Regions from separate parts of the Shewanella sp. 433 genome, predicted to be linked through region 2. Evidence: predicted binding sites of a transcription regulator. Region 2 holds the regulator's gene; the other holds the start of a gene.
What was found. The regulator ArgR, encoded in region 2, controls arginine synthesis, uptake and breakdown. The targets are predictions, from matches to a motif close to ANTGAATANNTATTCANT.

Region 1: argA (amino-acid N-acetyltransferase) is a predicted target of ArgR. The motif match lies at 12,270-12,287, and genes of this name have one in related genera.

The regions. Positions count from the first base shown of each region.
Region 1 covers NZ_CM181703.1:726,236-741,868, reverse strand. Annotated here, with positions in the region: gene leuD (3-isopropylmalate dehydratase small subunit) at 1-224, opposite strand, end outside; gene leuC (3-isopropylmalate dehydratase large subunit) at 234-1,634, opposite strand; gene leuB (3-isopropylmalate dehydrogenase) at 1,634-2,728, opposite strand; gene leuA (2-isopropylmalate synthase) at 2,790-4,361, opposite strand; gene AC5YB1_RS03420 (tetratricopeptide repeat protein) at 4,875-6,611, shown strand; gene recQ (DNA helicase RecQ) at 6,622-8,454, opposite strand; gene AC5YB1_RS03410 (thioesterase family protein) at 8,668-9,132, shown strand; gene rarD (EamA family transporter RarD) at 9,290-10,183, shown strand; gene AC5YB1_RS03400 (PH domain-containing protein) at 10,154-10,693, opposite strand; gene argA (amino-acid N-acetyltransferase) at 10,883-12,202, opposite strand; gene rpmG (50S ribosomal protein L33) at 12,581-12,754, opposite strand; gene rpmB (50S ribosomal protein L28) at 12,761-12,997, opposite strand; partial or broken gene radC (RadC family protein) at 13,121-13,799, opposite strand; gene coaBC (bifunctional phosphopantothenoylcysteine decarboxylase/phosphopantothenate--cysteine ligase CoaBC) at 13,967-15,163, shown strand; gene dut (dUTP diphosphatase) at 15,160-15,618, shown strand.
Region 2 covers NZ_CM181703.1:3,610,110-3,625,742, reverse strand. Annotated here, with positions in the region: gene AC5YB1_RS16085 (ferredoxin--NADP reductase) at 1-445, shown strand, start outside; gene AC5YB1_RS16080 (hypothetical protein) at 628-840, opposite strand; gene AC5YB1_RS16075 (Fe(3+) ABC transporter substrate-binding protein) at 1,417-2,424, shown strand; gene AC5YB1_RS16070 (ABC transporter permease) at 2,593-4,224, shown strand; gene AC5YB1_RS16065 (ABC transporter ATP-binding protein) at 4,225-5,265, shown strand; gene AC5YB1_RS16060 (Dyp-type peroxidase) at 5,424-6,371, shown strand; gene argR (transcriptional regulator ArgR) at 6,813-7,283, opposite strand; gene mdh (malate dehydrogenase) at 7,659-8,594, shown strand; gene ispB (octaprenyl diphosphate synthase) at 8,670-9,641, opposite strand; gene rplU (50S ribosomal protein L21) at 9,917-10,228, shown strand; gene rpmA (50S ribosomal protein L27) at 10,243-10,497, shown strand; gene cgtA (Obg family GTPase CgtA) at 10,718-11,887, shown strand; gene AC5YB1_RS16025 (threonine/serine exporter family protein) at 11,923-12,684, shown strand; gene AC5YB1_RS16020 (threonine/serine exporter family protein) at 12,681-13,151, shown strand; gene folA (type 3 dihydrofolate reductase) at 13,204-13,686, shown strand; gene AC5YB1_RS16010 (DUF3718 domain-containing protein) at 13,773-14,159, shown strand; gene AC5YB1_RS16005 (methyl-accepting chemotaxis protein) at 14,382-15,633, opposite strand, start outside.

The sequences.
Region 1 (15,633 bases), 1.2 Mb from region 2:
GCGAGCAACACTGACGCGCCGGCATAGCGCGCTTGGTTTAAGCTAAATGCGGGGTTAGGTGTATCCCCAGCGTTATCGAGATAACGCCAGTCATGAAAAAGATGCACTCCAAAACCATCACGAGTCACCTTAGATAGAAACTGCTTAGGAATGATTTGATCGGTATCGATATTAGCGCTATCAATCATGGTTGCTAGGCCAGTATGAGTGGTAAATGCTTGCATAATGCTCTCCTAATAGGCTTTGCGAATATCGACGAAACGACCAGCAACAGCTGCTGCAGCCGCCATCGCCGGACTCACCAAATGGGTGCGACTGCCGCGCCCTTGGCGCCCTTCAAAATTACGGTTACTGGTGGAGGCGCAGCGATCGCCCGCTGCTAACCTGTCGTCATTCATCGCCAAACACATAGAGCAACCGGGCAAGCGCCACTCGAAACCTGCATCAATAAAGATTTTATCTAACCCTTCGGCCTCGGCCTGTTCTTTCACTAGGCCTGAGCCTGGCACCACTATGGCGGTAACGCCCGCAGCCACCTTGCGCCCTTTGGCCTGATGTGCCGCTGAGCGCAGATCTTCGATACGCGAATTGGTGCACGAGCCGATAAACACTTTATTAATGGAGACGTCAGTCATGCGGGTCCCCGCTGTAAGCGCTACATACTCAAGGGCTTTTTCGATACTGCTGCGGGAGGTAGGATTGGTTTCATCCAGCGGATTAGGTACCGGCTGATCGATAGCCACCACTTGACCAGGATTGGTGCCCCAAGTCAGTTGCGGTGCGATGTCCGCAGCCTGTAACACCACATGAGCATCAAAAACAGCATCATCATCGCTGCGTAATTCACGCCATGCGGCAACGGCACTCTCCCAATCGGCCCCTTTTGGCGCAAATTCACGCCCTTTGACATAATCGATAGTCGTCGCATCGGGCGCCACCATCCCCGCCTTGGCGCCCATTTCAATCGCCATGTTACACACAGTCATACGGCCTTCCATCGACAGGGCTTCAATCGCCTCACCACAGAACTCAACCACATAACCCGTACCGCCATCCATGCCGATTTTACCGATAATGGCCAGCACGATATCTTTAGCGGTAATGCCATCGGCAACGTGACCACGCACCTCAATCTTCATGGTTTTGGCTTTAAGCTGGCGCAAAGTCTGCGTCGCCATCACATGCTCAACCTCAGAGGTACCAATACCAAATGCCAGTGCGCCAAAAGCGCCATGGGTCGCGGTATGGGAATCACCACACACAATGACAGTGCCGGGCAAGGTGATCCCCAGCTCTGGGCCCATCACATGCACTATGCCTTGGTTTTTATGGTGAATGTCATAAAGACGAATACCAAACTCTTCGCAGTTTTGCGCCAAGGTTTCTACTTGGATGCGAGCCATTGGGCTTAGGGCATCTAAGCTGGCACTCTTGGTGGAGGTATTGTGATCCATGGTGGCAAAGGTTTTTTCAGGGGCGCGCAATTTACGACCCGCCACCTTTAAGCCACTAAACGCTTGAGGTGATGTCACCTCGTGCACCAAATGTCGATCAACATAGATCAGTGGCGCTTCGCCTTGGGGTGCGGCAACAATATGGCTGTCCCATACTTTTTCATAGAGTGTCTTCGCCATTAGTTTGCCTCTCTGACTGCTTGAGCGATGTAGTCGCCCATTTCACGGGTTGATTTGGCATTACCGCGCTTGCTAGCGGGCAATAATTCTGCGGTTAAATAACCGTCGCTAAGCGCCTTAGCCACAGCGACCTCGATAGCCTCTGCGGCCTGTTCTAACTTAAGACTGTGGCGCAATAATAAGGCGGCAGAAAGGATTTGAGCTACGGGATTGGCAATGCCTTGGCCTGCAATATCCGGTGCACTGCCACCAGCGGGTTCATACAAACCAAAGCCATCACTATTAAGGCTGACCGATGATAGCAAGCCCATTGAGCCAGTTAACATGGCGATTTCATCGGAGATAATGTCGCCAAATAGGTTGGAACACAGCATCACGTCAAAATCGAACGGACGACGTAGCAGCTGCATGGTGGCGTTATCGATATAGATATGTTCAAGCTCAACATCGGGAAAATCGGCAGCCACCTCTTCAACCACTTCACGCCATAACACCGAGCAGGCTAACACATTGGCCTTATCGACCGAGGTCACTTTTTTGCGGCGCCCTTGGGCGGCTTGGAAGGCGATTTTGGCAATGCGGCGGATCTCTTTGCGGCTGTAACGCATAGTGTCGAAGGCTTCTTCGTTTTCGCCTTCACCTTGGCGCCCTTTAGGTTTACCAAAGTAAATACCACCAGTGAGCTCTCGTACACATAACACATCAAAACCTTGTGCTGATATGTCGCTGCGCAGCGGCGACATGTGCTCTAAACCTAGGTGTAATTTGGCTGGACGGATATTACAAAATAGCTCAAAGTGGCCTCTAAGTGGCAGTAACGCGCCGCGCTCGGGTTGCTCATTAGGAGGCAAGTGTTCCCATTTTGGCCCTCCCACAGAGCCAAATAATATGGCATCGGCAGTTTCACACCCCTTGAGTGTCGCCTTAGGTAATGGACAACCGTGATTGTCGATGGCCGCGCCGCCCACATCGTATTCGCTGTATTCGATATCTAAGTTAAACCGCTCTTCAACGGCGCTCAGTACCTTGCGTGCTTCGGCCATAACTTCTGGCCCAATACCATCTCCGGCGAGCACTGCTATTTGATAACTCATTAATCACCCACTCCCTGCTTATTTACTCAATTATGGTCAAAAAGGTCCGCTCATGTTGGCGTTACACACCACCCAATACCGCCCGGCCTTGTTGAATTTTAGTTTTATTCTCAGCGACCTTATCGGCACGCCATGTTAGGTTCATCACATGGATAAGGGCTTGTACAGAGGCCTCAACCACATCGGTTGCCAGCCCCACCCCATGGAAATTCTGCTCATGGTACTTAGCGGTAATGTCGACTTGGCCTAGGGCATCTTGGCCTTCGCCTTTGGCGCTTAATTTATAGCTAGAGATATTGATTTGGCAGTCACTGGCGCGGGTAATGGCGTTGTACGCAGCATCGACCGGACCATTGCCCGTAGCGGCTTCGGTGACCACTTGCTCGCCCACCTCTAACGTCACCGTCGCGGTGGCCTGTCCTTGGGTGGAGTCAGAATGCACCACTAACTGTTGCAATTTATATTGATTTTCATCATCGGCCTGCGCCTCTATAAAGACCAAGGCTTCAAGATCATAATCGAACACTTGGCCTTTTTTGTCCGCCAGCTTTAAGAAAGCCTCATAGAGGGTATCCATATCATAATCGTGCTCGGCATAACCCATCTCTTGCATGCGATGCTTAATCACATGACGGCCTGAACGCGAGGTCATATTTAAATTATTACGATTTAGCCCTATGCTCTCGGGTGTCATGATCTCATAGGTATTTTGCGCCTTAAGCATGCCATCTTGATGGATACCCGAAGAGTGAGTAAACGCATTCGCCCCCACAATCGCCTTATTGGCTTGCACTGGCATATTACAAAGCTGACTGACGAGGTTAGAGGTGCGGTGGATCTCTTTGGCATTAATGCCCGTTTCTAACCCTAATGCCGCTTTTCGAGTGGCTAAGATCATGGCGATCTCCTCTAGCGAGCAGTTGCCGGCACGCTCGCCGATACCATTGACGGTACATTCAATCTGCCTAGCACCATGCTGCACTGCGGTAATTGAGTTAGCCACAGATAGCCCTAAGTCATCGTGGCAATGTACAGAGATCACCGCTTGATCGATATTGGGGACACGGTTGAACAGGGTTTCGATGATGCCGCCAAACTCGCTGGGGATGGTATAACCCACAGTATCAGGAATATTGATGGTCTTAGCGCCCGCCTTAATGGCTTCTTCCACCATTCGGCAAAGATTATCGATTGGCGTGCGCCCTGCATCTTCGCAGGAAAACTCGACATCATCGGTAAAACGACGGGCGTATTTGACTGCCGCCACCGCCATCTCAAGCACTTGGTCGAAAGAGCGTTTTAACTTACTTTCTACATGGATGGTCGAGGTAGAGATAAAGGTGTGAATACGAAATTGCTCCGCGACCGATAACGACTGAGCAGCGGCGTCAATGTCTTTCTCTAGCGCACGGGCTAAGGCGCAGACTCGACTATTTTTAATCGTGCGAGCAATGGTTTGCACCGAGTCAAAATCTCCTGGAGAAGAGACAGGAAAGCCCACCTCCATCACATCTACACCGAGTCGTTCCAGTGATAGTGCTATCTGTAATTTTTCCTTCACCGTTAAACTGGCCGCCAGCGCTTGCTCACCGTCACGTAAGGTTGTATCAAATATTATCACTCGGTTAGACATCTCGTTTCTCCGTGGAACGACTAGGTTCTATGTTGCGTTTTTATCCAATCCATATACAAAAAAACCCCGCGGTGTTGAGCGCGGGGTTTATGAATGCTGTTGTTATTAAGCGTGCAACACTACATTCTCCGCGCAGGTTCTGCGAGAAGGAGAATAATGAGGTTGAGTAGGGCACGGTTAGTCATCATCTTTTATCTATTCAAAAAAAATAAGTATTTATTCGACATTATCAAGGTAACGCTTAACTTTTTAACGTGTACAGCCTAAATAGTCAACCCCATTCTTTTCACATTTTCGCAAACATTACTACAACAATGCCGATTCATTGTACAGTTATAATCAATCCAGGCCTTAATTCGCTCAATAACGCAGCAGCAAATCACCCGAAAGGAAAAAAGCCAGCAAGCAGACACTTTATCATTCAAGCTGTTAATTTTTATGCAATCGCATATAAAAACTCAGTATAATGCGTTCACTCAAGTATTTTCAGTGGTTTAGTTCCGGAGTTAAACAATGTATTTTCGTCTCATGGTGTTCAGTCTCAGCCTATGGCTGCAGCCCGTTTGGGCAGACACTATGACAGAGCTAGATCAACTCGCGGCCACCGTCTATCAATATCCCAGCGAGGCGCTATCGAACATTACGCCTATAGAACAGCACTTCAATGATAAAAGTGCCCCGCAGTCGTTGAGATTGTCACTGCTTAAATGCCATGCCTTAGTGCAGTTAGGCGACAATGAAGCCGCCATCAACTTAGCACGCATGGGCGATGCCCAAGCAAAATCACTGGATATACCACAAGCCAGCCCCTATTTTTTAAACTGCATGGCAGAAGCTTATATTGATTACGGCGATCTACGCCAAGCCCTCACCTTACTCGATACGGCTATCTATCAATCTCGAGAATTTGAACAGCCTCAATCCTTAGTCAATGGTCTATTGCTGCGTGGACAAATCGATACCCACATTGAAAGTGACAGCAGTGCATTAGAAGACTTTCGTTTGGCACAAGATATCTATCCAGCAGCCTTACGCCAACCCATCCAGTGGATCACCCCACCACAGGCTTACCTGCAATTGGCAAGGGCCAAATTATTTAGAAAAAAGGGACAGCTGAATCTGGCTTTTACAATGGCAAAACAGGCGTTAACTTACCCGCAAACCATAGGTAAAGTTAGGCTTAACACATTACTAACAATTGCTAGAATCGCGCATGAAAATCAAGAGGTAAAGTTTAGGGATGATATGATTTTAGAAGCAAAAATCTTAATGCCTGAACTCGCCACCGCTACCGAACTTGCCGAAAGCTATACTGAGCTCGCCGAGGTGGAGTTTTTAAGAAACAATGACAAGAATGCCATTCAGCTACTCAACATCGCCCTTAACACCTTCGATAAACACAAAAAAATCAACGATAGCTTGCGCGCTAGTCGTTTATTGGCGCAAATTTACTTAACCAAAGGCGACGAGCAACAAGGGTTAGACTTGATGCAACAAGCCATCGCAATAGGCCAACGCACTAATCAATATGATGAATTGGTGTACTGCTATCAATTATTAAGTGAATACTTCGCAGGGATGCGCGACTATCGCCAAGCTTATAACTACCAACTACAGCGCGTCGATAACATTAAAAACAGCTATGAGTTCTTAAAAAATACCCGCCTATTACAAATGAAGGCCCAGCTTGGGCACTATCAAAAACTGGCCCAAGGCCACAAGCCCAAACCTATCGAACTCGACACGCGTATCGATGATAACTATGGCCTGATTGTCATTATCGTGTCGGCACTATTGCTGCCATTACTGATGTTAATATCACGCTTGCGCAAACAACAAAACGCCCCCCAGATGCAAGAGGTGCCATTAACCGCCCATGAAAAGATGCAGGCATTAATTGCCAGCGCTAAACAAATTGGGTATCCAATAACGATTTTATTGATTAATCCAAGCCATCTTGCGCCTCGCGATATGGCCACGCTATTAGATGAGATACGGCAGAAATTGCGCCAACAAGATATTATGCTCGATAAAGCCAGCGACCAACTGCTTATCATGCTGCCCTTTACCTCACTTTCCGGGGCGAAAGAGATAGTCAAACAGTTAAACACCGTCATTGCGTCATTGCCGGGCGGTGACAAAGTTAGGATAGGTATGGCAGAGATGCAATATTACGACACCTTGTTATCACTGACCAAGCGTGCAGGCATCGATCAGCTCAGTCGATACAACGATCAATTAGGGCGCTAACTCCGGGTTACTAACCTTCGGCTAGGTAATCGCTGATCTCATCGAGAAACTCATCGCCAAAACGCTTGAGCTTAGTTTCACCTATGCCATTGACCGCTAACATCTCACCTGGGCTTGTGGGTAACATCGCCGCCATCTCGGCTAATGTCGCATCGTTAAACACCAGGTAGGGTGGCACATCGAGCTCTTCGGCCAAACTGCGACGCAGTAACTTTAGGCGAGCAAACAATTTTCGGTCGTAATTTAACGGCGCCCGACTGTTGCCGCGACGTTTGACATCTGTGGTTAAGGTGATGCGTGGTTCGGCTAATAACAAAGGCAATTCGCCTTTGAGCACCGCCCGCGCTTGAGGGTTGAGCTTAATCGATGAGCCACGGGTGATATCTTGGCTCGCAAAACCTAAATGAATGATCTGCCTGATAATACTAAGCCAAAATTCATGGCTCTTATCTTTACCTATACCCCAGGTTGAGAGTTTATCGTGCCCTCTATCGACCACGCCAGCCGACTTTGAGCCCCGTAGCACTTCGATCAAATGGTTAATACCAAATTTCTGTTGCAGTCTAAAAATGCACGACAATACTTTTTGTGCATCTTCAACCCCATCGTAGCGTTTAGGGGGATCTAAACAGATGTCACAGTTACCACAGGGTTCAGACGCACTCTCATCAAAATAATGCAGTAACACCTGACGTCGACACGTTTGCGCCTCGGCAAACGCGGCCATGGTATTAAGCTTATGAAATTCGACCTGTTGTTGTGGCCCAGGTTCAGCCTGTTCAATTAGATGCCTTACCCGGCCAATATCGGCTGGATCAAACAGCATTAATGCTTCGGCATCGAGGCCGTCACGTCCGGCGCGGCCGGTTTCTTGGTAATAGGCCTCGACACTCTTAGGGATGTCGTAATGCACCACAAAACGCACATTAGACTTGTTGATCCCCATACCAAAGGCCACGGTTGCCACCACAATATCTAACTGATCTTTTAAGAAACGCTCTTGAATATCGCCACGCTCTTCTTGGGTTTTACCCGCATGATAACCATCGGCTTTATAACCTTGCAGACGCAACCGCTCTGCGACTTCATCGACGCGGCGACGACTGCCGCAATAGATAATACCGCTATTACCGTTTTGCGTCTGGATAAATTGCCGAAGCTGATTGGCGGCATTGAGCTTTTCGGCAACGGTATAACGAATATTAGGCCGGTCGAAACTGGTTAATAACACATAGGGACTAATCCCAAGGCGCTGACAAATATCTTGGCGGGTCGCCTGATCCGCCGTGGCGGTCAATGCCATAATAGGCACATGGGCAAACAGTTGCCTAAGACGACCTAATGCCGCGTATTCCGGCCTAAAGTCATGCCCCCATTGAGAAATACAATGCGCCTCATCGATGGCAAATAGCGAAATATGCAAGGCTTGCATACGATCAACAAAACTGTCCATTAACAGCCGCTCTGGCGACACATAGAGCAACTTAAGTTCGCCGCGGTGCATCTGCTGGAAAATCTGTTGCGATGTTTCACGGGATTGCGATGAGTTTAAATAAGCCGCAGCCACGCCCATCTGCTTGAGGCTATCAACCTGATCTTTCATCAAAGAGATCAAGGGAGACACCACCACAGTTAACCCGGGAAAGAGCAACGCTGGCAGTTGATAACACAGACTTTTACCGCCACCCGTTGGCATAATCACCAACGCATCATGACCGAGAAAGACTTGATCGATAACCTCTCTCTGACCCAGCCTAAAGGTGCGATAACCAAATACCGCCTGCAAACTACTGGCGAGCGGATCTGTGTTATGGGGTTCAACTTGGGTTACTGCAGAATCCATTGGGCATCATAGTCATCAATCGGGCCGCCTATTCTAATCAAGCTCATCGCACTTGTCTCGGTTACGCTGACAATTGCGCCATTTTTTATTGCCATCACTCACGCCAGCTTAGCCATGGTGGTGATGTTTTAAGCAAAAGCTTGCTTCAGAGTATTGTTTAGATATAGGTTATTTACCCTACACCAAGCCGATGATTAACGGAGTAATCGCTTAATGACAACCGCAATTCAAGCACAGGTTTTAGCCAGCGTCGCCGAGATATTTGACCAACAAGTACCGTTTCATAATCTGCTCGACCTGCATATTCAGCATTACGATATCCACGGTGTCGAAGTAGTAGTAAAAATGAAGCCTCAATTAATTGGCAATATCCATCAACAAATTTTACATGGCGGCGTAACCGCCACCGTGCTCGACGTGGTGGGTGGGCTGACGGCATTTTCTGGGCTTGTAGCCAGCCGGGATGATTGGAGCCTAGATGCCTTGCAACAACGTCTAACCACCCTTGGCACTATCGATCTACGTGTCGATTACTTACGCCCAGGCAGAGGGGAGATATTTACCGGCACAGGCACGGTGATTCGCGCTGGCAACCGTGTTTCCGTGTGCCGCATGGAACTGCATAACGAGCAGGGCTCTCACATCGCTTTTGGTACTGGCACTTACATGATGGGTTGATCCTAATAAAACCGTGGCGTATTGGCGCCACGCAACTGATGTGAGGATGACCATAATACGTGACTTACGACTAGCTCAGGCCTGCAAATAACCTGCTTGAGTCCAAACCGCTTGCGCCCTACAATGCGTCTCCTTGTTACGACTAGAATCCCAGGTTATGGCCGATACTGAATATCGTAAAGGGGTGGTGTTGGCGCTTTGCGCATACTGCCTTTGGGGCTTCGCCCCTTTATATTTCAAACAATTACACAATGTTTCTGCGACAGAAATACTGACCCACCGCGTGATTTGGTCTTTTGTCTTTATGATCATCCTCATGCAATTTATCGGCGGTTTTTCTAAGCTTAGAGCCCTATTTCGACGCCCCAAACAGCTGGGCGTATTGGCCATCACCTCGATATTAATTGCCGGCAACTGGTTATTGTTTATTTGGGCGGTGAATAATGATCACATGCTCGATGCCAGCCTAGGCTACTTTATCAACCCCTTGTTTAATGTATTGCTTGGAATGATATTTCTTGGTGAGCGGTTACGTAAACTGCAATGGTTTGCGGTGAGCCTCGCCTGTACAGGAGTACTGATCCAGCTGATCTCTTTTGGCTCGATCCCACTGGTGTCATTGGCACTGGCATCCTCATTTGGCTTTTATGGTTTACTGCGTAAAAAGGTCAATGTCGATGCTAAAACAGGGTTATTGGTTGAAACCGCGCTATTGCTTCCTGTCGCGGTGATCTATCTATTTTCAACTTTAGATTCGGCCACTGCAAATATATTGACCAACGACATCAATATGAACTTATTGCTTATTGCAGCTGGTGTGATCACCTCGGTGCCACTGCTGTGTTTTGCCGGAGCAGCAACACGTATTCCGTTGTCAATATTAGGTTTCTTCCAATACATTGGCCCCAGTATTATGTTCGTTTTGGCCGTTAGTCTATTTAATGAACCGTTCGATTTAGAAAAAGGCATCACCTTCGCCTTCATCTGGAGTGCATTGGTGATATTTACGCTTGATATGGCGTTAAAGCGTCGACGCAAGCAACAGGGCTAGTAACGGCTCTGCCCGCTCAACACTCAATATCAGCAGATAGCCCTCCGTCGTTGGCAACACCAGCACATGATGACTACCGGTAACGGACAATAGGGCTTTATCGCTATTGGCGATGGTATCTTTTAACTTAAACCAGCCCAATCGATAGCCGGGCAAACCCACGCCATTACTTCTATAACTCAACTGTGGCGCATCAGCGTCATCCAAGCTAACAATGCGTGCCTGCGAAATTAAAAGACTCTCCAAAGGCAATTCAGTGCGATACAAAGGAATGTCGACCGTCATTGATGTGGGGGTGACACGAATATTGGCATCATAGGCCTTAAAGAACACCCAAGATAATAGACCCAATACAGTAATCACCATACCCAGCGCAGCAAATTTAGCGCCTTTGGGTAATGGTTTGATCTTTAGAAGAATTAAAATAAAGCCGATGCCGACCAGTAAAGAGACAAATGTCGCACTCGTTGCAGCATCGAAAGCCGTTAGCTGAAAGACTTGAGTATCCATGTTCAAGCACCCTATTTTTAATGTCATTGAGGTCTCTGTTGAGCCCCACGATATAAGATTGAGTGGTGGCTCATCCTCAAATTGAATAGCCTCACTATGCACTGCACGACATACTATGTCAAAAAGTGCATAACGCCCAACACAAGCAAAAAGACCACGCCTTAACGTGGTCTTCTAAGTGAGCTTTTACTAGAGATCTAACGCGAGAATTTTTGATTTACGTTGGTAGTTATACAACTGCTTTTTCATATTAGGTAATGCATCAACGTCAACGATTTCAAAGCCATGCTCAAGAAACCAGTGGATACTGCGCGTTGTCAGTGCAAACAAGCGAGAATAACCTCGCACCTTGGCTTGCCCAATAATGTTCTTCAGCAGTATGCTACCTCTATCGGCATCACGATAGTCAGGATGCACCACCAAACACGCAAATTCTCCGGCATTATCTTCCTCAAACGGGTACAGCGCGGCGCAACCAATCACTAAGCCGTCACGCTCAATCAGCATAAACTGCTCAATCTCCATCTCAAGCTGTTCACGGGAGCGACGCACTAAAATACCGCTTTGCTCCAGTGGACGAATTAAGTCCAGTACGCCACCAATATCGGAGATAGTGGCACGACGTAAACGCTCTGCACTCTCTGTCACGATTTGCGTGCCGATGCCATCGCGTGAAAACAACTCCTGCAACAGTGCACCATCATCGAGATAACTAACAAAGTGGCAACGGGCCACTCCGTTACGACAGGCATCAATACTCGCCTGTAAAAAAGCCCGAGTGGCCACACACCACTCATCGTTTTCGCTCTGCTCAGATAAGATGCGCTGTGCATCGGTTGGCATTAACTCCGCCAGCACTTCGCCATCACTATCTAAGATGCCTTTTTCGGCGCTAAAACCAATCATCTTATCGGCTTTGAGCTTCACGGCAATTTGGGTGGCAACCTCTTCGGCGGTGAGGTTAAAACTCTCACCCGTCACCGATGCTGCCACAGGGCCTAATAGGACGATGCCATGGTTATCTAATTGACGCCGTAGGCCCTGAACATCAATCCTTCTCACTTTGCCACTTAGGCAGTAATCGACACCGTTATCGACGCCCAGCGGCTGAGCAATAACAAAATTACCGCTAACCACGTTAATCTGCGCACCTTGCATAGGGGTATTACTTAAACTCATCGACAGCCGCGCGGTAATATCGAGCTGCAAACCACCGACCACCTGTTTAATCACTTTAAACGAGTCTTCATCGGTAATACGTACCCCGTTATAGTATTCGGGCATCAACTGCTGTTGCTTTAAGGCGGCATCAATTTGTGGTCGCGCGCCATGCACCAACACGATCTTGATCCCAAGACTATGCAGTAACGCGATATCATTGATGATGGAGCGAAATTGGTTTTGCGCCAATGCTTCTCCACCCAACATCACCACAAATGTTTTGCCCCTATGTGCATTGACATAAGATGCAGAATGACGAAATCCATCGACCAGTTCAGTAGTGCGCACGTATGACCTCTAAATAACAATAAATGGGTAAGCAATCTTGACCACATTAGAATAACAACCCGATAATATTGCATTTAAATTCACTTTAAAAGCATTTGTTTTCATTTTATACAATTAGCTCATCTCCCCCCCTTTAAGTAGATAGTAGACTCATTGTTGAACTGCTCAATGGAATAGCAAAAATATATAAGCATTGGAGTCAGACTATCAATAAGGTGAGGTAAAGCTTAAGCGAATCGATGAATTTGAAGATGATGTTGGGGAGTTTTGTATGCAGGGAGAGCTAAACAACGACAGTGGCGAGTCGGGATACTGGAAGGTAAAAGGGCAAAAAAAAAGCCCCTACAAGTAGGGGCTTTCAAAAAACGTTATCAAGAATTACTTGATTTTCGCTTCTTTATACATAACGTGCTGACGAATAACTGGATCAAATTTCTTGATTTCCATTTTTTCTGGCATGTTACGTTTGTTTTTCTCAGTCGTGTAGAAATGACCAGTTTTAGCGCTAGAAACTAGCTTGATCTTCTCACGGTTACCTTTAGCTTTAGCCATGGTTTATTACACCTTCTCGCCGCGGGCACGAAGTTCTTTAACAACAACTTCGATACCTTTCTTATCGATAATACGCATACCTTTAGTAGATACACGTAGTTGAACGAAACGCTTTTCGTCTTCTAACCAGAAACGGTGGTTCTGTAGGTTAGGTAAAAAACGACGACGAGTCGCGTTCTTAGCGTGCGAACGGTTGTTACCAACCATCGGCTTCTTGCCAGTAACTTGGCATACTCTTGACATGTCAATCTTCTCCAAAAACAATTTAACGCTCGAGCATTAATGTACCTCGAATATGGCCGTCGCCCGAGGCACACAAAGAGGGCGCATTTTATACAGCATCTAAAATCAAAGATCAAGGGATATTCAATCTATCCATCCCCTCTCTGCGAACGACACTATCTCATGATCGCCTATAACCATATGGTCTAACAGCGAAACATCGATAGTTGCTAGCGCGTATTTCAATCGCTCAGTAATTCGCCGATCGGCATGACTTGGTTCCGCAACCCCCCGAAGGATGATTGTGGCAAACAATGACGGCCGCGGCTTTTTTCTCAAGCACTAGGCTGACCACTTCACGTGGATAAACCGAGGCTGAATCTATGGTACCACGGAACAATTCAACGAACTGAATCACTCTATGTTGGCTATCGAGTAATAAGATGGCAAACACTTCATAGGCACGATCCCCTAATTGTCTCATTAAATAGTCTCGAGTTAAATCAGGATCTGTTAAAATCTTGCCTCTTTGTAGATTTTCTTTCGAAATTCGCTTACTTATTTCGATTGCAGCCTGCAATTGGGCGTATTTTACCGGTCCAATACCGTTAATCACGCACATTTCACTCTGCTTCGCCGACATCAAGGCTCGTAATCCACCAAAATGACCTATCATGGTGCGAGCTAACGACACCGCACTTTGGCCCGGCAAGCCATTTCTAAGCAACACGGCTAATAACTCAGCATCTGACAGTTGCGCCGCGCCTTGATGCAATAACTTTTCTCTTGGGCCCTCACCGCTGGGCCAATCCTTGATGGTCATACAACCTCCATGTTGCAGCGCTAGGCTGGCAATTATGTTTGCCACATTTTTATTTGAGTTATTGAGTATGGCTCAGTTTTTACAAACTTGTTTGCTCTACTTTACTCTGATTGTGGTATGGTTAGCCGGATGCGAAGCAAGGCAAATTAACGCGATTAGTGATCAATATGAGTCTGACAAATAAAAAGATATTACTGGGCATTGGTGGTGGTATTGCTGCCTATAAATCGGCTGATTTAGTGCGCCGACTCAAAGAGCGTGGCGCCGATGTAAGAGTGGTGATGAGCCAGAGTGCTCAAGAATTTATAACTCCGCTGACACTACAGGCCTTATCTGGTCACCCTGTTGCAAGCGATCTGCTTGACCCCGCAGCCGAAGCGGCTATGGGGCATATTGAACTAGCCCGCTGGGCCGATATGGTGCTGATTGCTCCTGCAACCGCCAATCTTATTGCTCGTATAAATGCCGGCATGGCTGATGAGCTGATCACCACCACTTGCTTAGCCACCGAGGCTCCCGTGGTATTGTGCCCCGCGATGAATCAACAGATGTATCGCAATGCTGCAACCCAAGCCAACTTAGACTCGCTACGTGGTAGAGATATCACCATCTGGGGACCCGCTTCGGGCAATCAAGCCTGTGGTGAAGTGGGCCCAGGACGCATGGAAGAACCGCTGGTGATTGCCGAGCGAGTCGAACAGTTTTTTGCCCCTAAAATCTTACAAGGTCTATCGCTATTACTCACGGCAGGACCCACGCGCGAAGCCATCGATCCGGTGCGATATATTTCCAATCATAGCTCAGGCAAGATGGGCTTTGCCCTTGCTAAAGCCGCCATCGAGATGGGTGCTAAAGTCACCATAGTGGCAGGGCCAGTCAATATTGAAACCCCACTAAACATCAATCGCATCAACGTAGAGTCGACCCAAGAGATGCTCGACGCCGTTATGCAGCAAGTGCATCATAGCGATATATTTATCGGCTGCGCCGCCGTTTGTGACTACCGAGTTGCCGATATTGCCACCGATAAAATCAAAAAATCAGCACACGAGATGGCACTTGCGCTAGTGCGTAATCCTGATATCTTAGCCAGCGTTGCCGCCCACCCACAGCGGCCGTTTACTGTCGGTTTTGCCGCAGAAACCCAAGACGTGGCGCATTATGCAAAAGACAAGCTTAAGCGTAAAAATTTGGATATGATTGCCGCTAACGATGTATCAGATCCCTCGCAGGGTTTTAATAGTGAGACCAATGCGCTAACCGTCTTCTGGTCTCATGGTCAGTATGAGTTACCCGCAACCGATAAGCTGACCTTAGCCAGACAGTTACTCACCTTAATTGCACAGCAGATGAAAACAGCATGAAGACACCAATTGAACTAAAAATTTTAGATTCACGTATAGGTTCACAGTTTCCACTGCCCGCTTATGCCACCCCTGGCAGTGCTGGCATGGATCTTCGTGCCATGCTTGACACCACCTTAGTGATTGCACCAGGTGAAACCCAGTTAATCCCAACAGGCATTGCTGTACATGTTGCTGACCCAAGTCTCGCAGCGGTGATATTACCGCGCTCAGGTTTAGGCCATAAACACGGCATAGTGTTGGGCAACTTAGTCGGCCTTATCGACTCAGATTATCAGGGGCCATTAATGGTCTCCTGCTGGAATCGCAGCAATGAACCTTTCAGCCTAGAAATTGGCGACCGACTGGCACAACTGGTGTTTGTGCCTGTGGTGCAAGCTGAGTTTAAGCTGGTTGATGAGTTTGATAGTTCAGATAGAGGTGAAGGTGGTTTCGGCCACTCAGGCACCCAATAATCTGTCACGCCAAAC
Region 2 (15,633 bases):
TGAGTTGCCAGCTCAAGGCCAACATTTATGGCTATTTGCAACCGGAACCGCTGTAGGGCCTTTTATCTCTATGATGCGAACCGAGCAACCATGGCTGCGTTTTGACAAGGTGATTTTGGTTTATGGGGTTAGGCAGGCAAATGACTTAGCTTATTACCAAGAGTTGCAGCAGTTTAAGTTAACCTATCCGCAGCAGTTTGAACTCGTCACCTCTGTGACTCGTGAAAAAGGCGTTGGTACCATAGCTAGCCGTATACCCGATGCGATGGCTGCAGGCGTTATTGAGGCGCAAGTTGGGCTTCAATTAACCCCCGAAGATGCTCAAGTGATGATTTGTGGTCACCCTGAGATGATTAAAAGTCTGACTCAACAGCTTAAAGAGCGTGGTTTAGCCACTAATTTACGCCGAGCGCCCGGCCAAATCACGGTTGAAAAATATTGGTGACAACAGGCTCTAAGCCCCATCTCTTGTGTCGCAGTAACGCTTATCTTCTTTGCAAAGATGAGGTAGCTTAAACCAATTAACTGAAAGGTGGGGGCTTTAATGCTATCGCCCACCTTTAGCCTACTGTCTCAACCCCCTAGCTTCTAGCCACTAAATACTGCTTTAGTGTCATAAAGCCTTCTTTAATGCCTTACTCCTTTGATAACGGCCGCCTTTTTTACTGCTGCGGTGTTTTGCCATGTATTGGCGTTTGCTGTACTTGCTACTCGGCGTATGACTTTACTCGCCATAGACTGGTTAACAGCATGGTCCGTGTTATCTTTGGTCGTATTGGCGGCGGCCGCTGCGTTTGCTGTTTCTGCGGTTTTGTTCGCCAAAGGTTCCGTAAAGTTCATGGCTAACGCCAAATTGTATTCGCCGCTCCTCATCGAATTTTCGTCTATCGGCATGGTGAACATAGCGACAACGGCACGGCGAAGAGTTGCACCCTTTGAGGGGGAGCGTAGGGGCTTGCGCAGAAAGGTAACGTTGACCTTGCAGTGAGTTGGCTCTGGTACAATCCATAGCATCATTGACAATTTCTACGCTATGAAAATTCGACTTTGATTGACAGATTTTGTAGCTCCGCAACAGGTGGGTATTCACTAATCGGTTTGGCTATAGTTTTGCTACGTGCTGTATTTGCAGATTTTTTTCGCCTTATACCTAATCTGTGCTTAAACAGATATAGCAGTAACATCAGCGCCAAGATCAGTGCGGTAATTTTAATAAGCATAGTTATTCTCTGTGATGTATCGCTTGTCAGGTTGTTGCGTTTGCCCTGTTAGTGTAGACACTATTGTTAACTAAGCACAAAACTGCCGATATATGATGATTTTTTGATAATTCGACTTGCCGTCATGTGAGGTTTTGATTACCCTATTCGCAATTGATAACCATTATCATTATCGGTTTGTGACTGGAGAGTTGAAATGAACTTTACTAAAGGCATTATTGCGTTAGGTTTGGCTTGTATAACATCAATGACAAGTGCCGCTGAGACGTTAACGATTTACTCATATCGGCAGGCATTTTTGATAGATCCCATTTTAACTGACTTTACCAAACAGACGGGTATTGAGGTGAATGTGGTCTTTTCTAAAAATGGCATTGCCGAACGTATTGCCAGAGAAGGGCGCTTATCTCCCGTTGACTTAGTGCTGACATCTGACTTTTCTCGCTTAATGGAATTGACCGAGAAAGGTTTGGTTAGTCCGGTGAAGAGTGATGTGTTGCAGAGCAATATCCCAGAAACGATGCGCTCGCCCAGTGGAGAGTGGTTCGCATTAACTCAGCGGGTGAGAAATATTTATTCATCTAAAGAGCGTTTAGGGCCATTAGATATTGATTATGAAGATCTTGCTGACCCCAAATATAAAGGCAAAATTTGTACTCGCAGCGGTAAACACCCCTATAACATTGCTTTGGTTGCCTCGATGATCGCCCATCATGGTGAAGCTGAAACCAAAGAGTGGTTAAATGGTTTTAAGGCCAATTTGGCACGTAAGCCACAAGGTAATGATCGTGCTCAGGTGCAAGCTGTTAAAGAAGGTTTGTGTGATATTGCCATAGGTAATAGCTATTACTTAGGTAAAATGTTGCAAGATCCTAATCAAGTTGCTTGGGCTGAGGCGGTCAATATTAACTTCCCTAATCAAAGTAATCGGGGTGCGCACATTAATATTTCAGGAATGGCGTTGGCTAAGTATGCCCCCCATAAAGACAACGCAGTCAAATTAATGGAATATTTGTCAGGTGATGCCGCACAGCAATCTTATGCGCAGATCAATATGGAATATCCGGTCAAAGTCGATGTCGCGCCATCTGAGCTAGTGGCCTCTTGGGGGGAGTTTAAAGCCGATGCGTTACCGATCTATAAATTGGCTGAGTATCATCAGGCAGCCGTAAAATTATTAGATGAAGTGAAGTTCGATTTATAACATATAGTCAATGCTTGCTTTTGATATCGGTATAGCCTTCTTATTTAGAAGGCTATTTTGCTTTTTAGCTACAGAGCGCACATTTTTGTAAGTTATAATCGTTTTTATTTAAGCTTCGATTTAGGTTGGTCCTTGATAATTATCTGACTAAGCCAGATGAGATAACGAATGATTTTAGGTTTTGCTCGACGTTGGTCAGTGCTCAGTTACTTGATAGCAGTGATCTTAACACTGCCATTGTTAGCCATTATTGTGCAGGCGGCTGTGCCCGGTGAGGCTATATTTGCTCATCTACTCGATACCGTATTACCCACATATATCTTTAATACGTTGGCGTTGATGCTGTGTGTCTGTATTGGTGCCGTGGTATTTGCACTGCCCGCAGCTTGGTGCATTGCCCGTTGTGAGTTTCCGGGGCGCCAACTCTTCCAGTGGGCATTGTTATTACCTTTAGCTATGCCAGCCTATGTGGTGGCTTATGTGTATACCGATCTGCTCGATTATGCTGGCCCGATTCAACGAAGTTTGCGTACTTTGTTTGGTTGGCAATCGCCCCAAGACTATTTTTTCCCCGATGTACGCACCTTGATGGGTGCAGCAGTGATGTTAGCTTTAGTGTTGTTTCCCTATGTTTATCTGTTGGCTCGCACCGCATTTATGGAGCAATCCTCAAGCTTACAACATGCAGCTCGCGTGATGGGGTGCTCCCCATGGCAAGGTTTTTGGCGCTTAAGTTTACCCATGGCAAGGCCCGCATTAGCCGTTGGCGCTTCTCTGGTCGCAATGGAAACCGCAGCTGACTTTGCTACAGTAAGTTATTTTTCTGTGCCGACATTAACCACAGCGGTATATGACACTTGGCTAGGCTATGGCAGTTTATCTGCTGCCGCCAAGTTATCGGCAATTATGTTGTTGGTGATTTTTTGCATGATTGGCAGTGAGCGTTTTGCGCGCCGTAAGCAAAAGTTATTTCAGAAGCAGGCCGAGCTCAATGATCGTGACCGTTATCTGTTATCGGCACCTAAAGCATGGCTGGCAACTTTTTACTGCGCTGGTTTATTGGTGTTGGCTTTTCTACTGCCTTTTACTGTACTTGTCAGTTATGCTTGGCAATATTTTGAGGTCAGTTGGCACAACCAGTTTTTACAATATAGCTTTAACAGTCTTTACATTGCGTTATTAGTGGCCTTGAGCACTGCGGTTATTGCAGTGGTTCTGATGTTTGTTAGGCGATGTAGCCCACGGCGCAGCGACCTATTACCGTCACGTTTAGCGTCTACCGGCTATGCGCTGCCTGGTACCGTGCTGGCGATTGGGATCTTGGTGCCACTCACTTATATGGATTTTGCCATTAATGATATTTACGCCTACTTCGATGCACAAGGGCCTGGTTTACTGTTAAGCGGCAGCGTATTTGCGTTAATTTTTGCCTTTTCAATTCGCTTTGTGGCTATTGCTATTGGCAGTGTGGAGAGCAGTTACAAGCGTATAAGTCCAACGCTGGATATGGCTTCGATCACCATGGGGCTAAGACCCAACGCCTTGCTGCGTAAGGTGCACCTTCCTCTGTTACGAAAAGGCATTTTTGCTGGCGTGTTGTTGGTGTTTATCGAGTGCATGAAAGAGCTGCCTGCGGCCTTATTACTAAGGCCGGTCGGGTTTGAAAATCTTGCCACCTACGTATATCAGTTCGTGTCAGATGAACAGCTTGAGCATGGCGCTCTGGCGGCTATTGTTATTGTTCTTGTTGGTCTCATTCCGCTGATCTATTTAAACCGTTCTTTGGAGCATAATACTTAAATGTCTACCCTCAATATCGAAGATGTTCATAGTGATTACCAAGGTCTGGTGATTTTAAAAGGACTCAGCCTTAATATTCAACGGGGAGAGATTGCTGCGCTGCTAGGCCCCAGTGGCTGCGGTAAGACTACCCTGCTCAGGGCGATTGCTGGGCTGCAACCTATCTCTGCTGGCAGAATTAGTATCAATAAGCGGTTGTTGTCGGGCGATGATCACTTTGTGCCGAGTGAGCAAAGAGAAGTGGGGATGATCTTCCAAGATTATGCACTGTTTCCCCATTTAACGGTTGCCGACAATATTTTGTTTGGGGTCAAAGGATTAACTAGTGCTGAGCGACAAGCGAGATTAACTGAAATGCTAGCTCTGGTGAAACTCGATGGTTTAGCAACCCGCTATCCACACGAGTTATCTGGCGGTCAGCAACAGAGGGTATCGATTGCTCGAGCACTGGCCTATGAACCTGAGCTATTACTGCTCGATGAGCCTTTTTCTAATATAGATGCCAAAGTGCGTAATGAAATGATGCTGGAGATCCGCAGCATTTTAAAACAACGTAATGTCAGTGCAGTATTTGTGACGCACAGTAAAGATGAAGCCTTTGTATTTGCTGATAAATTAGCGCTATTTAATCAAGGAGCCATAGTGCAATATGGTTGTGCCGAAGCGCTTTACAGTGCGCCAGCCGATAAATATGTTGCTGAATTTTTAGGAGAGGGCAATTATCTTGCTGCTGAGGTGGTGGACGGTTTTACACTCTCTACGCCACTGGGGGTGATTGTCAGCACTGCACCTATGTTGTTTGATGTAGGGCATAGTGGTGAACTGTTATTGCGTCCAGAGCAAATCGATATTCATGCCAATGAGCAAGGGGAGGGGATGATCGTCGAGCGACGTTTTTTAGGCTGTAATTGTCATTATCGAGTATTGGTCGGTACACAACGCTATGATGTTCGCAGCCCCAAAAACGATTTAGCGCTTGGCCAACGGGTTCAATTAGAGGTGATCCCTCATTCCTTGGTGTTATTGTCGCGTCCTGAGTAACATATTTGTCACTCATGGTGGTTGTTCTGGTTAATAAACGTTAATCTAACCGTAAATACGGTTTCTTTTTAACGCGTTGTAGATTGTGTAATACTATTCATCATTAAAGTTTTGGACAATATTGCCGAAAATTGAAACTGACAGAGGGTAGGGTCTATATGGATAGTCAGGTTATGCCACGTGAACAGTTAGGTGTGTGTGCCGAAGGAAATTTGCATAGCGTATATTTGATGTTTAATGCCGAGGACGGTGTGGAATCACAATTACGTCCTTGTGTAGCCAATGTTGCGCAGTACATTTATGAGTTATCGGATCAATATGCCGATAGCGCCTTTAATGGTTTTGTCGCGATTGGTGCTAATTACTGGGACAGCTTATACCCCCAGTCTCGTCCAGCTCAATTGAAACCGTTTCCGGCTATGAATGCCGATAATCGAGATGCCCCTGCACATGAGTATGATCTCTTTATTCATCTGCGGTGTGACCGTTATGATATCTTGCACTTGGTGGCTAATGAAGTGTGCCAGATGTTTGAAGGTTTAGTTGAGCTGGTCGATGAGGAACGTGGTTTTCAGTTTATGGATACGCGGGATCTTACCGGCTTTGTCGATGGTACTGAAAACCCCAAAGGGCGTCACCGCCAAGAGGTCGCCTTAGTTGGGGATGAAGATGCAACCTTCCGTTCTGGTAGTTATGTGCATGTGCAAAAATACGCGCACAACCTGAGTAAATGGAATCGACTTCCTCAGAAAAAGCAAGAAGATATCATAGGTAGAACTAAAATCGATAATATCGAATATGCCTCGCGGGATAAGCCTCTAACCAGCCATACTAAGCGGGTTAATCTGAAAGATAGCCAAGGGCGTTCGATGGAGATCTTAAGGCAGAGTATGCCTTATGGCTCAATGAAAGAGCAGGGGTTGATGTTTATCGCCCTGTGTCGTAATTCTGAGCATTTTGAAAAAATGCTCCACAGCATGATCCACGGTGATGGTGCTGGTAACCATGATCACTTAATGCACTTTACTCAAGCACTGACGGGATCGGCTTTTTTTGCTCCTTCGCTAGATTTTATGCAAAATGCAGCCACCGAAAGTGACGAGTGAATAGCGGCAACCTATTGTTCGTTGCGCCATTGATTAACTACAGTCCTCCAAGTCTGTTGACTCTTTTTTATCGCGCAGTGGTTCAAACTGGTGCGCAAAATGAGTAGCCATCAAAAGCAGGCTGCAATAAAATTCGCCTTAATCGGCTTTAGCAAGTCTTTTTAGCAGGCTGGTTAAGCATCAAAAGCGATAAAATCTTGCATGCTGATTAAATGCCGACAAGAGAAACTTGTCGGCATTTTTATATGATTTTAAGTGACACTGGCTTTGATTGATCATTAACGGCTAAATTGGAGCCATTGTTTTGGCATAAAAAAGACGCCATTGGCGTCTATTTTTCAGTAAATCGTAATTAGTCTTGATCCAGGAGCTGTCATTTAACTGCCAAAATAGAGGCTATTGATTCCTTGAGCTAGCGTGCTATAAAACGCATATAACGAATTAATCGGTATAGTTAAATAATGACTTTATTGTGTTGAACGTTTTACCAACTTCTTGAATATTAGACGGGCAGATAAAAATCGTGTCATCACCAGCAATGGTGCCCAATATTCCCTCTGGTTTACCTATAGAATCCAGCAGTCTAGCGATTAACTGCGCTGCTCCAGGGCTGGTTCTCACCACAATCATAGATTGATTATGGTCGACATCAAGTACGAGGTTTTTCAATGGGCTGCCAGCCGTAGGCACACCTAGTTCTGCAGGGAGGCAGTAAACCATCTCTTGTTTAGCATTACGTGTACGCACCGCGCCAAACTTACTTAGCATGCGCGAGACTTTCGATTGGTTAATATTGTTATAACCTTCGGCTTGAAGTGCATTGACGATTTCGCTCTGAGAGCCAAAGCGTTCCTCTTTTAAAATAGCCTTAAAGGTCTTTACGAGTTCTTCTTGGTTTTTATTGGCTTGCATAAATTTGGCATTCTTTTATTCGTAAAATTGGCTCATTGTGAATAGCTATGCAAAGCAAGTCAAGCCTTACTCGTTGTAGATGAATAAACATTCACTCATTATTGCTGGTGATCATGTAAGTATCGAGGCCGCAGCGATAGGTATCCTTTTCATTTAGCATTATTAATGATGATAAAGGTGGCGGCTGCATCTATGTGTGTTAAGTCAAACGGTTATCAATTAACCGCTAATACATGCACTTTTCGAGGTTATTTATAAAATATCTTGCTACACGACTAAGGGATAATTGAATTATTGATGTGATTGCAGTAATGTTGCGCCATCTGTGAATTTAGATCTATGTCACATAATAACCAAGAATTAACGGAGATAACTATGAAAGTTGCTGTACTTGGTGCCGCTGGTGGTATTGGCCAGGCTCTTGCTCTACTGCTTAAAACTCAATTGCCTGCCGGCTCTAAATTATCCCTTTACGATATCGCGCCAGTGACCCCTGGTGTTGCGGTTGACTTGAGCCACATCCCTACAGCGGTTGAAGTCAAAGGATTTGCGGGTGAAGACCCAACACCAGCACTAGAAGGCGCTGATGTGGTACTTATTTCTGCAGGTGTTGCGCGTAAGCCTGGTATGGATCGCTCAGATCTATTTAACATCAATGCAGGGATCGTTAGAAACCTTGTTGAAAAGTGTGCAGCAACTTGTCCTAAAGCGCTTATCGGTATTATTACCAATCCTGTTAACACCACCGTCGCTATCGCTGCTGAGGTACTAAAGGCTGCAGGCGTTTATGATAAAAACCGTTTATTTGGTGTCACTACCCTTGATGTTATTCGCTCTGAAACCTTCGTGGCCGAAGCCAAAGGGTTAGATGTGGCTGATGTTAAAGTCAATGTCATTGGTGGCCACAGCGGTGTAACCATTCTTCCTCTGCTTTCTCAAGTTGAAGGCGTTACTTTTAGTGATGACGAAGTCGCTGCTTTGACTACTCGTATTCAGAATGCGGGTACTGAAGTGGTTGAAGCTAAAGCCGGTGGTGGTAGTGCAACACTTTCAATGGGTCAGGCTGCGTGTCGTTTTGGTCTGTCATTGGTTCGCGGCCTTCAAGGTGAAGCGAATGTTGTGGAATGTGCCTATGTTGACGGTGGTAGTGAGCATGCAGCATTTTTCGCTCAACCAATCCTTCTAGGTAAGAACGGTGTTGAACAAGTACTGGCTTACGGTGAAGTGAGTGAGTTTGAAGCTAATGCGCGTGATGCGATGTTAGATACGCTAAAGGCTGATATTAAGCTTGGAGTCGAATTCGTTAAGTAAGCTAAACGAATCAATAAAAAAGGAGCCGATTGGCTCCTTTTTTGTTATTTAAATCTTTGCGCCATTAGTCAATCATTAGTGATTACGCGCTACGGCGATTCTAGCGAGTGATATTAGCGCTTGCTTGTAGTCACTCTCTGGCAGTATTGCTAAGGCACTAATGGCCTTATCAGCCTCTTCTAGCGCTCTTTGTTCAGTATATTTGAGTGCACCACATTGCTTGAGCGCATTGAGAATTGTCTCAATGTGACCAGAACCGTCACCTTGCTCAATCGCTTGACGAATCAAGGCTTGCTCTTCATCGGTACCATTGGCAATGGCATAGATTAGCGGTAACGTAGGCTTACCTTCGGCTAAATCATCACCAATGTTCTTTCCTAACTCTTCGGTTTCTGCTGTGTAGTCTAATAAATCATCGGTGAGCTGGAATGCTGTGCCTAAATATTTACCATAGTCAGCTAAGGCGGTTTGCACCTCAATACCGCTATCAGCCAAAACGCCTGCTAAACGGGTCGCAGCTTCAAACAGCTTTGCTGTTTTGCAATAGATGACACGCATATAGCTTTCTTCAGTGGTGTCAGGATCGTTACAGTTCATTAGCTGTAATACTTCGCCTTCTGCTAATACGTTAGTAGCATCGGCTAGGACTTCTAACACTTGCAAGCTGCCCAGCTCGGTCATCATCTGAAACGAGCGAGTATATAAAAAATCACCGACTAACACGCTTGCGCTATTACCAAAAAGTGCATTAGCTGTCTCGCGACCACGTCTTAGCATTGACTCATCTACCACGTCATCATGCAGTAATGAAGCGGTATGAATAAATTCAACGATTGCAGCCAGCTTGATATGAGCTTCACCGTCATAGGCAATCGCACGAGCCGCCAGAATGGATAGCAGTGGGCGCATTCTCTTGCCCCCGCCATTGATAATATAGAATCCAAGTTGGTTAATTAGGGCTACATCTGACTCCAACTGTTTATAGATCAGTTGATCGACGGCTTTCATATCAGCATCAGCCAGCTGACGAATGGCGTTCAAATCCATATTAGGCTCTACTTCTAGTGGTATTTTGTAATTCAGGCAGCCCAAATTAAGGCAAAAATGTTATAGTATTGAGATTCTACCTAAAAATGTCGAGTAAGGCATTATTAGAAGACTAATGTGAGAGTAATTCCGATCTTTTTTTGATCAAAGTGAATTAGGGCTTGTCAGCCTAATGAACTTAGCGTAAACTCCGCGACCATTGTCATTAAAGCTTTTATAGCGCCCAGCCTAACATTAAAAGGTCTGCGTGCTTGAAATATCGGAGTAAAATAGCTATGTACGCTGTTTTTCAAAGTGGTGGTAAGCAGCACCGTGTTGCTGAAGGCCATACAGTTCGTTTAGAGAAATTAGAAGTCGCTACAGGCGAAACTATCGAATTTGACCAAGTTCTTTTGGTTGCTGATGGTGAGACTGTACACGTTGGTGCACCTTTAGTTGAAGGTGGTAAGGTTGTTGCTGAAGTTGTCAGCCATGGCCGTGGCGAAAAGGTAACTATCGTTAAGTTCCGTCGTCGTAAGCACCACGATAAGAAGATGGGCCACCGTCAGTGGTTCACCGAAGTTAAAATTACTGCTATCAACGCTTAATAGGAGTCTAACTCATGGCACATAAAAAAGCTGGCGGTTCTACTCGTAACGGCCGCGATTCAGAAAGTAAACGTCTTGGTGTTAAGCGTTTCGGTGGTGAATCAGTTCTTGCTGGTAACATCATTGTTCGCCAACGTGGTACTAAATTCCACGCAGGTGTTAACGTAGGTATTGGTCGTGACCATACTCTATTTGCACTAACTGACGGTAAAGTTAAGTTTGAAGTTAAAGGTCCTAATAACCGCAAGTTCATTAGTATCGAAGCTTAACTCTTAGTTCACCTAAGATAGTTTATAAAGCCCTGCCTCTGGTAGGGCTTTATTGTTTATAAATCTGGTGAAATGAGCCGGTTACGCTGCTCCAGCACCAGTAAAACATTGAACCCTCAAACCTGTGTATCTCGTTTGAAGTTCAATACAGAAATTGTTTTTTGGCGGTACGATTAGATTGGCAGTATAATCGGTCTATTGTGTGGTGCCTGGAGTTGGTATGAAGTTTGTCGATGAAGCTGTGATCAGAGTAGAAGCTGGTGATGGTGGTAGTGGTTGCGTTAGTTTTAGACGTGAAAAATATGTGCCTGATGGTGGCCCAGACGGTGGTGATGGTGGTGATGGTGGTAGTGTTTATCTGCAAGCAGATGAAAACCTTAATACCCTAATCGACTATCGCTTTGAGCGTTTTCATTTTGCCGAGCGTGGTAAAAATGGCCGTGGCCGTGATTGTACTGGCCACAGTGGTCAAGATCTTATCCTTAAGGTGCCAGTCGGGACCCGCGCCATTGATGAAGAGACTCAAGAGGCATTAGGCGATCTCAAGACCCATGGTCAAAAACTGCTAGTGGCAAAAGGGGGCTTCCACGGCCTAGGTAATACGCGCTTTAAGAGCAGTACCAACCGTGCGCCAAGACAGAAAACCCTTGGTACGCCAGGTGAAGTACGTAGCTTGCGCTTAGAGCTGATGTTACTTGCCGATGTGGGCTTATTGGGTATGCCCAATGCGGGCAAATCAACCTTTATTCGCGCCGTGTCTCGTGCAAAGCCTAAAGTGGCTGACTATCCGTTTACCACATTGGTTCCTAACCTTGGTGTGGTGACGCCGCGTCATGGGCAGAGCTTTGTGATTGCGGATATTCCCGGCTTAATCGAGGGCGCCGCAGAAGGTGCCGGTTTGGGTATTCGCTTCTTGAAACACCTCGAGCGTTGCCGAGTGCTGCTGCATATTTTGGATATTGATCCTATCGATGGCAGCGACCCTGTTGATTCAGCCCGTGCAATTGTTGCCGAGCTTGAAAAGCATTCTCCATTGCTGGCGAGTAAGCCGCGTTGGTTAGTGTTTAACAAGACAGATCTGCTCCTTGAAGAAGAGATCCAAGAGCGAGTAGAGCGTATTGTTAAAGAGTTAGACTGGAAAGGCGAAGTCTTTACTATCTCTGCGTATAATCGCGAAGGCACCCAAGAACTTAGCTTGAAGTTGATGGACTTTATTGCTGCGCTACCTGAAGAGGTAGAAGCGGATCCTGATGCTGAAGTTGAATTCAAGTGGGATAATTATCATCAACAGACTCAAGATGTTGTCAACGAAGATTATAATGGCGATGACTTGGATGATGATGACTTTGACGATGATGATTATGATGTTGAGATCATCTATCAAAGGTAAGCTTAGCTTATTATCGCTTTCATTCTGAGAACCACGTGTACGCAGATACTCAAAATGATATTACTCGGCAAGTTGTCCGGGTTGCCCAACTTTTGCTAGCCTATGGCGCTGAATCTGAACTCATTGAAGAGATCAGCCAGCGCCTCGGTTTGGCATTAGGGTTGGCTAGTGTTGAAATATCCATCTCCTCTAACTCCCTCGTGCTAACCAGCTTAGTGCATGGGCGGTGTATTACCACCACGCGTCGAATTCGCGAACATGGCATAAATATGACCATTATCTGCGAACTACAGCGCATCTGTTTATTAACTGAGAAGGGCATATACGGCTTAAATGAAGTGCGTAAGCGCGTATCTCGTATACAAGCTAAAAGCTACCCTAAGCGCTATTTAATCCCCATGATTGGCTTATCCTGTGGCAGTTTTTGTCACCTATTTGGTGGCGATATGGTAGCGATAATAATCACCATCTTTGCCGCCTCGCTAGGCATGTTTGTGCGCTTAGCCATTGCTAAGCGTCATTTCAATTTATTGGTGAACTTTGCCGTCACTGCCTTTGTGACAACCTTAGTGGCGCAAATGGGCTATCACTTTGATCTTACCAGTACACCAAAGTTACCTATGGCGGCGAGTGTGTTAATGTTGGTGCCGGGCTTTCCGATGATTAATGCGATTTCAGATATGGTTAAGGGACACCTTAACGTGGGGATCTCGCGTTGGGGGCATGCCACTTTATTGACTGTTTCCTCGGTGATCGGCATAACTATCGCGATGCAATTAGGTGGGTTATTCCTTTGATAGAACTCTTACTAAAATTGGCAAACGATGCGCTGTTTTCATCGATTCCGGCGGTAGGTTTTGCCATGGTATTTAACGTGCCGAAACGCTTTTTACCTTATTGTGCGTTAGCCGGCGCAACGGGCCACAGCGTCAGAACCTTGTTATTACATATTAACTTACCTATTGAATGGGCCACGTTTGTGGCGGCTGCATTGGTCGGCGTATTGACGATTAGCTTTGCCAAACGTCATCTTGCGCCACCTTTAATGTACGCAGTAGCGGCTATCATACCTATGATCCCAGGTACTTATGCTTACAATACTGTTATTGCGTTAGTGCAGCTGTCTGCCCAGTCGCAGGTGAGTCCAGAGTTGACTGCTGAAGTGATCAGTAATGGTTTAAAAACGGTATTTATACTCGGTGCATTGTCTGTCGGCTTAGCGATGCCCAGTCTGCTCTATTTTCGCACCCGTCCAGTCATTTAATCCTGTTGATATAATCCGTTTTAATTAAGCGGCCGAGACCGTTGGAGCTAATATGAAAATTGCTATGATTGCCGCGATGGCCAATAACCGTGTGATAGGCAAAGATAATCAGATGCCATGGCATCTGCCTGAAGATCTGCGCCATTTTAAGGCCATGACCTTAGGTAAACCGGTAGTGATGGGGCGTAAGACCTATGAATCCATCGGTCGTCCGTTACCTGGGCGCCACAACATTGTGATTAGTCGTCAGGTCGGACTTACTATTGAGGGCGTGACCTGCGTCGATTCATTTGATGCTGCGCTGCAAGTGGCTGGTGATGGCGATGAGCTCATTATCATTGGTGGTGGTCAGTTGTATCAGGCGTTATTGCCCAGAGCCGATAAACTCTATTTGACCGAGATTAATCTTGATGTTGAAGGGGATACGTTTTTTCCTGATTGGGATGATGGATCGTGGGAGCGAGTGACCACTGAAACACATATGAATGAGAAAGGTTTAGAGTATCGCTTTATCAACTTGGTAAAAAAATGTTAACGTGTGGGTGCTATCCTAAGTAGTCTTAGCGTAAATGTTACCGTTTATGCTATTGAAAAAAATAATAAATATTATAGGAGTACCCCATGCGTCTGTTACCTACGACGATTGCAGTGATATTAGTGGCCTCATCTTATGCGGTGCCAGTAAAAGCCAACGATCAACTAGCTGCCAATATTTGTAATTACGTTCAAGCGGATGATAAAAATCGCTTACGTAAAAAGCTGAAAGAGACTCGTGTAAAACTGCGTAACGTCTACCAAGATATCTCCTGCGATGGTGATAGCTTGTTACGCTTTGCGATGAAAAGTGGCGCTAATGACGTGGGAGCCTTTGTCGCGAAGCGTCTCTCTGCCGAGGATTTGGCCAGTAAAGAAGCTGATGGTCAAAGTATTCTTGAATGGGCTGAGGCTAACGATCATAGTGCGTTGGCGATGACCTCTGCAATTAAAGAACGGATTGCTGGAAGCTAACCTTATACCTAATCTAGAGTTATAAGTATCAAGCCATAAAAAACCGGACTAACAGTCCGGTTTTTTTGGGGTTAATGTTTATCGAGTCATCGCTCCCATCACACTATTATTTCATTGGATAAGTGCAATGAAAGCAGTGCTTTTTTAGCGCCTATAAGCGTCTATAAGCGCCTATAAGCGCCGTTAATCAGGCTTTAGCGAGCGCGAGTAGCGTCATAAGCACTAGACTTTAAACTCGCCTACAGAGGCTTGTAGCTCCTCTGCTAATCGTGCCACCTGATGGCTCGACTGCGCAGTTTGATCTGCACCAATCGCGGTCTCTTCTGAGATGGCGGCGATATGTTCAAGCTTCTCAGACACCTGTTGGCTGACAATGTTTTGTTCTTGCGCCGCATTAGCAATATGGGTGCCTGAATCATGGGCGCGATGCACTGCATGGTTAATGCTTTCGAGCGCGAGGTTAGCTTGCTCTGTTTTCTCTACGCAATGACTGGCTTGCTCTCGTCCTAGTTCCATCACTGATACCGCTTGCTGTGCCCCTTGTTGCAAGACTTCAATCATCTGCTGGATCTCTTGAGTCGAGTCTTGTGTGCGCGAGGCTAAGCTGCGGACCTCATCGGCGACCACGGCAAACCCGCGGCCCTGTTCGCCGGCCCGCGCGGCTTCGATGGCGGCGTTTAATGCCAGTAAATTGGTTTGTTCTGCGATACCGCGGATCACATCCAATATTGAGCCAATCGCGGCGCTGTCAGAATGCAGTTTATTGATCACTTGACCGGCTTTGGTCACTTCCTCGGCTAAGGCTAAAATCGTACGCTTATTGTCATCGGCTATGGTGCGCATATGCTGAGCTTCTTCATCGGCACTTTTTATCTGGCTCAATGCATCATCGGCACTGCTGGTGACTTGCATTGCACTTGAACTTAACTGCGTCGTCGCAGCGGCGACCTGATCGACCTGATTTTTTTGCTCTTGAATACCCGCAGTAGTCTGCGCTGTGATGGCTGATGTCTGCTCAGCTGCGGCGGCCAGCTGATTAGATCTATCCAAAATGCCTTGAATAAGCGTGCGTAAACTATCGACTAAGCGATTACAGTTGCGCGATAACTCGGAAAATTCATCATGGCCCGAATCATCCAATTTATGGGTGAGGTTACCTGATGCGAGAATATCGAGTGCATTATTGACCTCGCCCAATGAGCGGGTCAGTGGGCGGATCACCGCAATGCTCACCATGATAGCGACGATTATGGCGATCACAACCAGTGCCATGGTGCTATAGCTGGCACTGTCGATATCATCTATGGCCTTGTTACTGATGCTTTGAGAGATGTTTTCAATCGACTGATTCAGGTTACTCATGCCTTGATTAACAGTATCGACGTCGGTTTCAACTTTGCTCAATAGATCGGTCGCGGCTATGTCAAAATCCAGTTGTTTCCCCTTTTGTAGCTGGATGGCATTGGGGCCATCA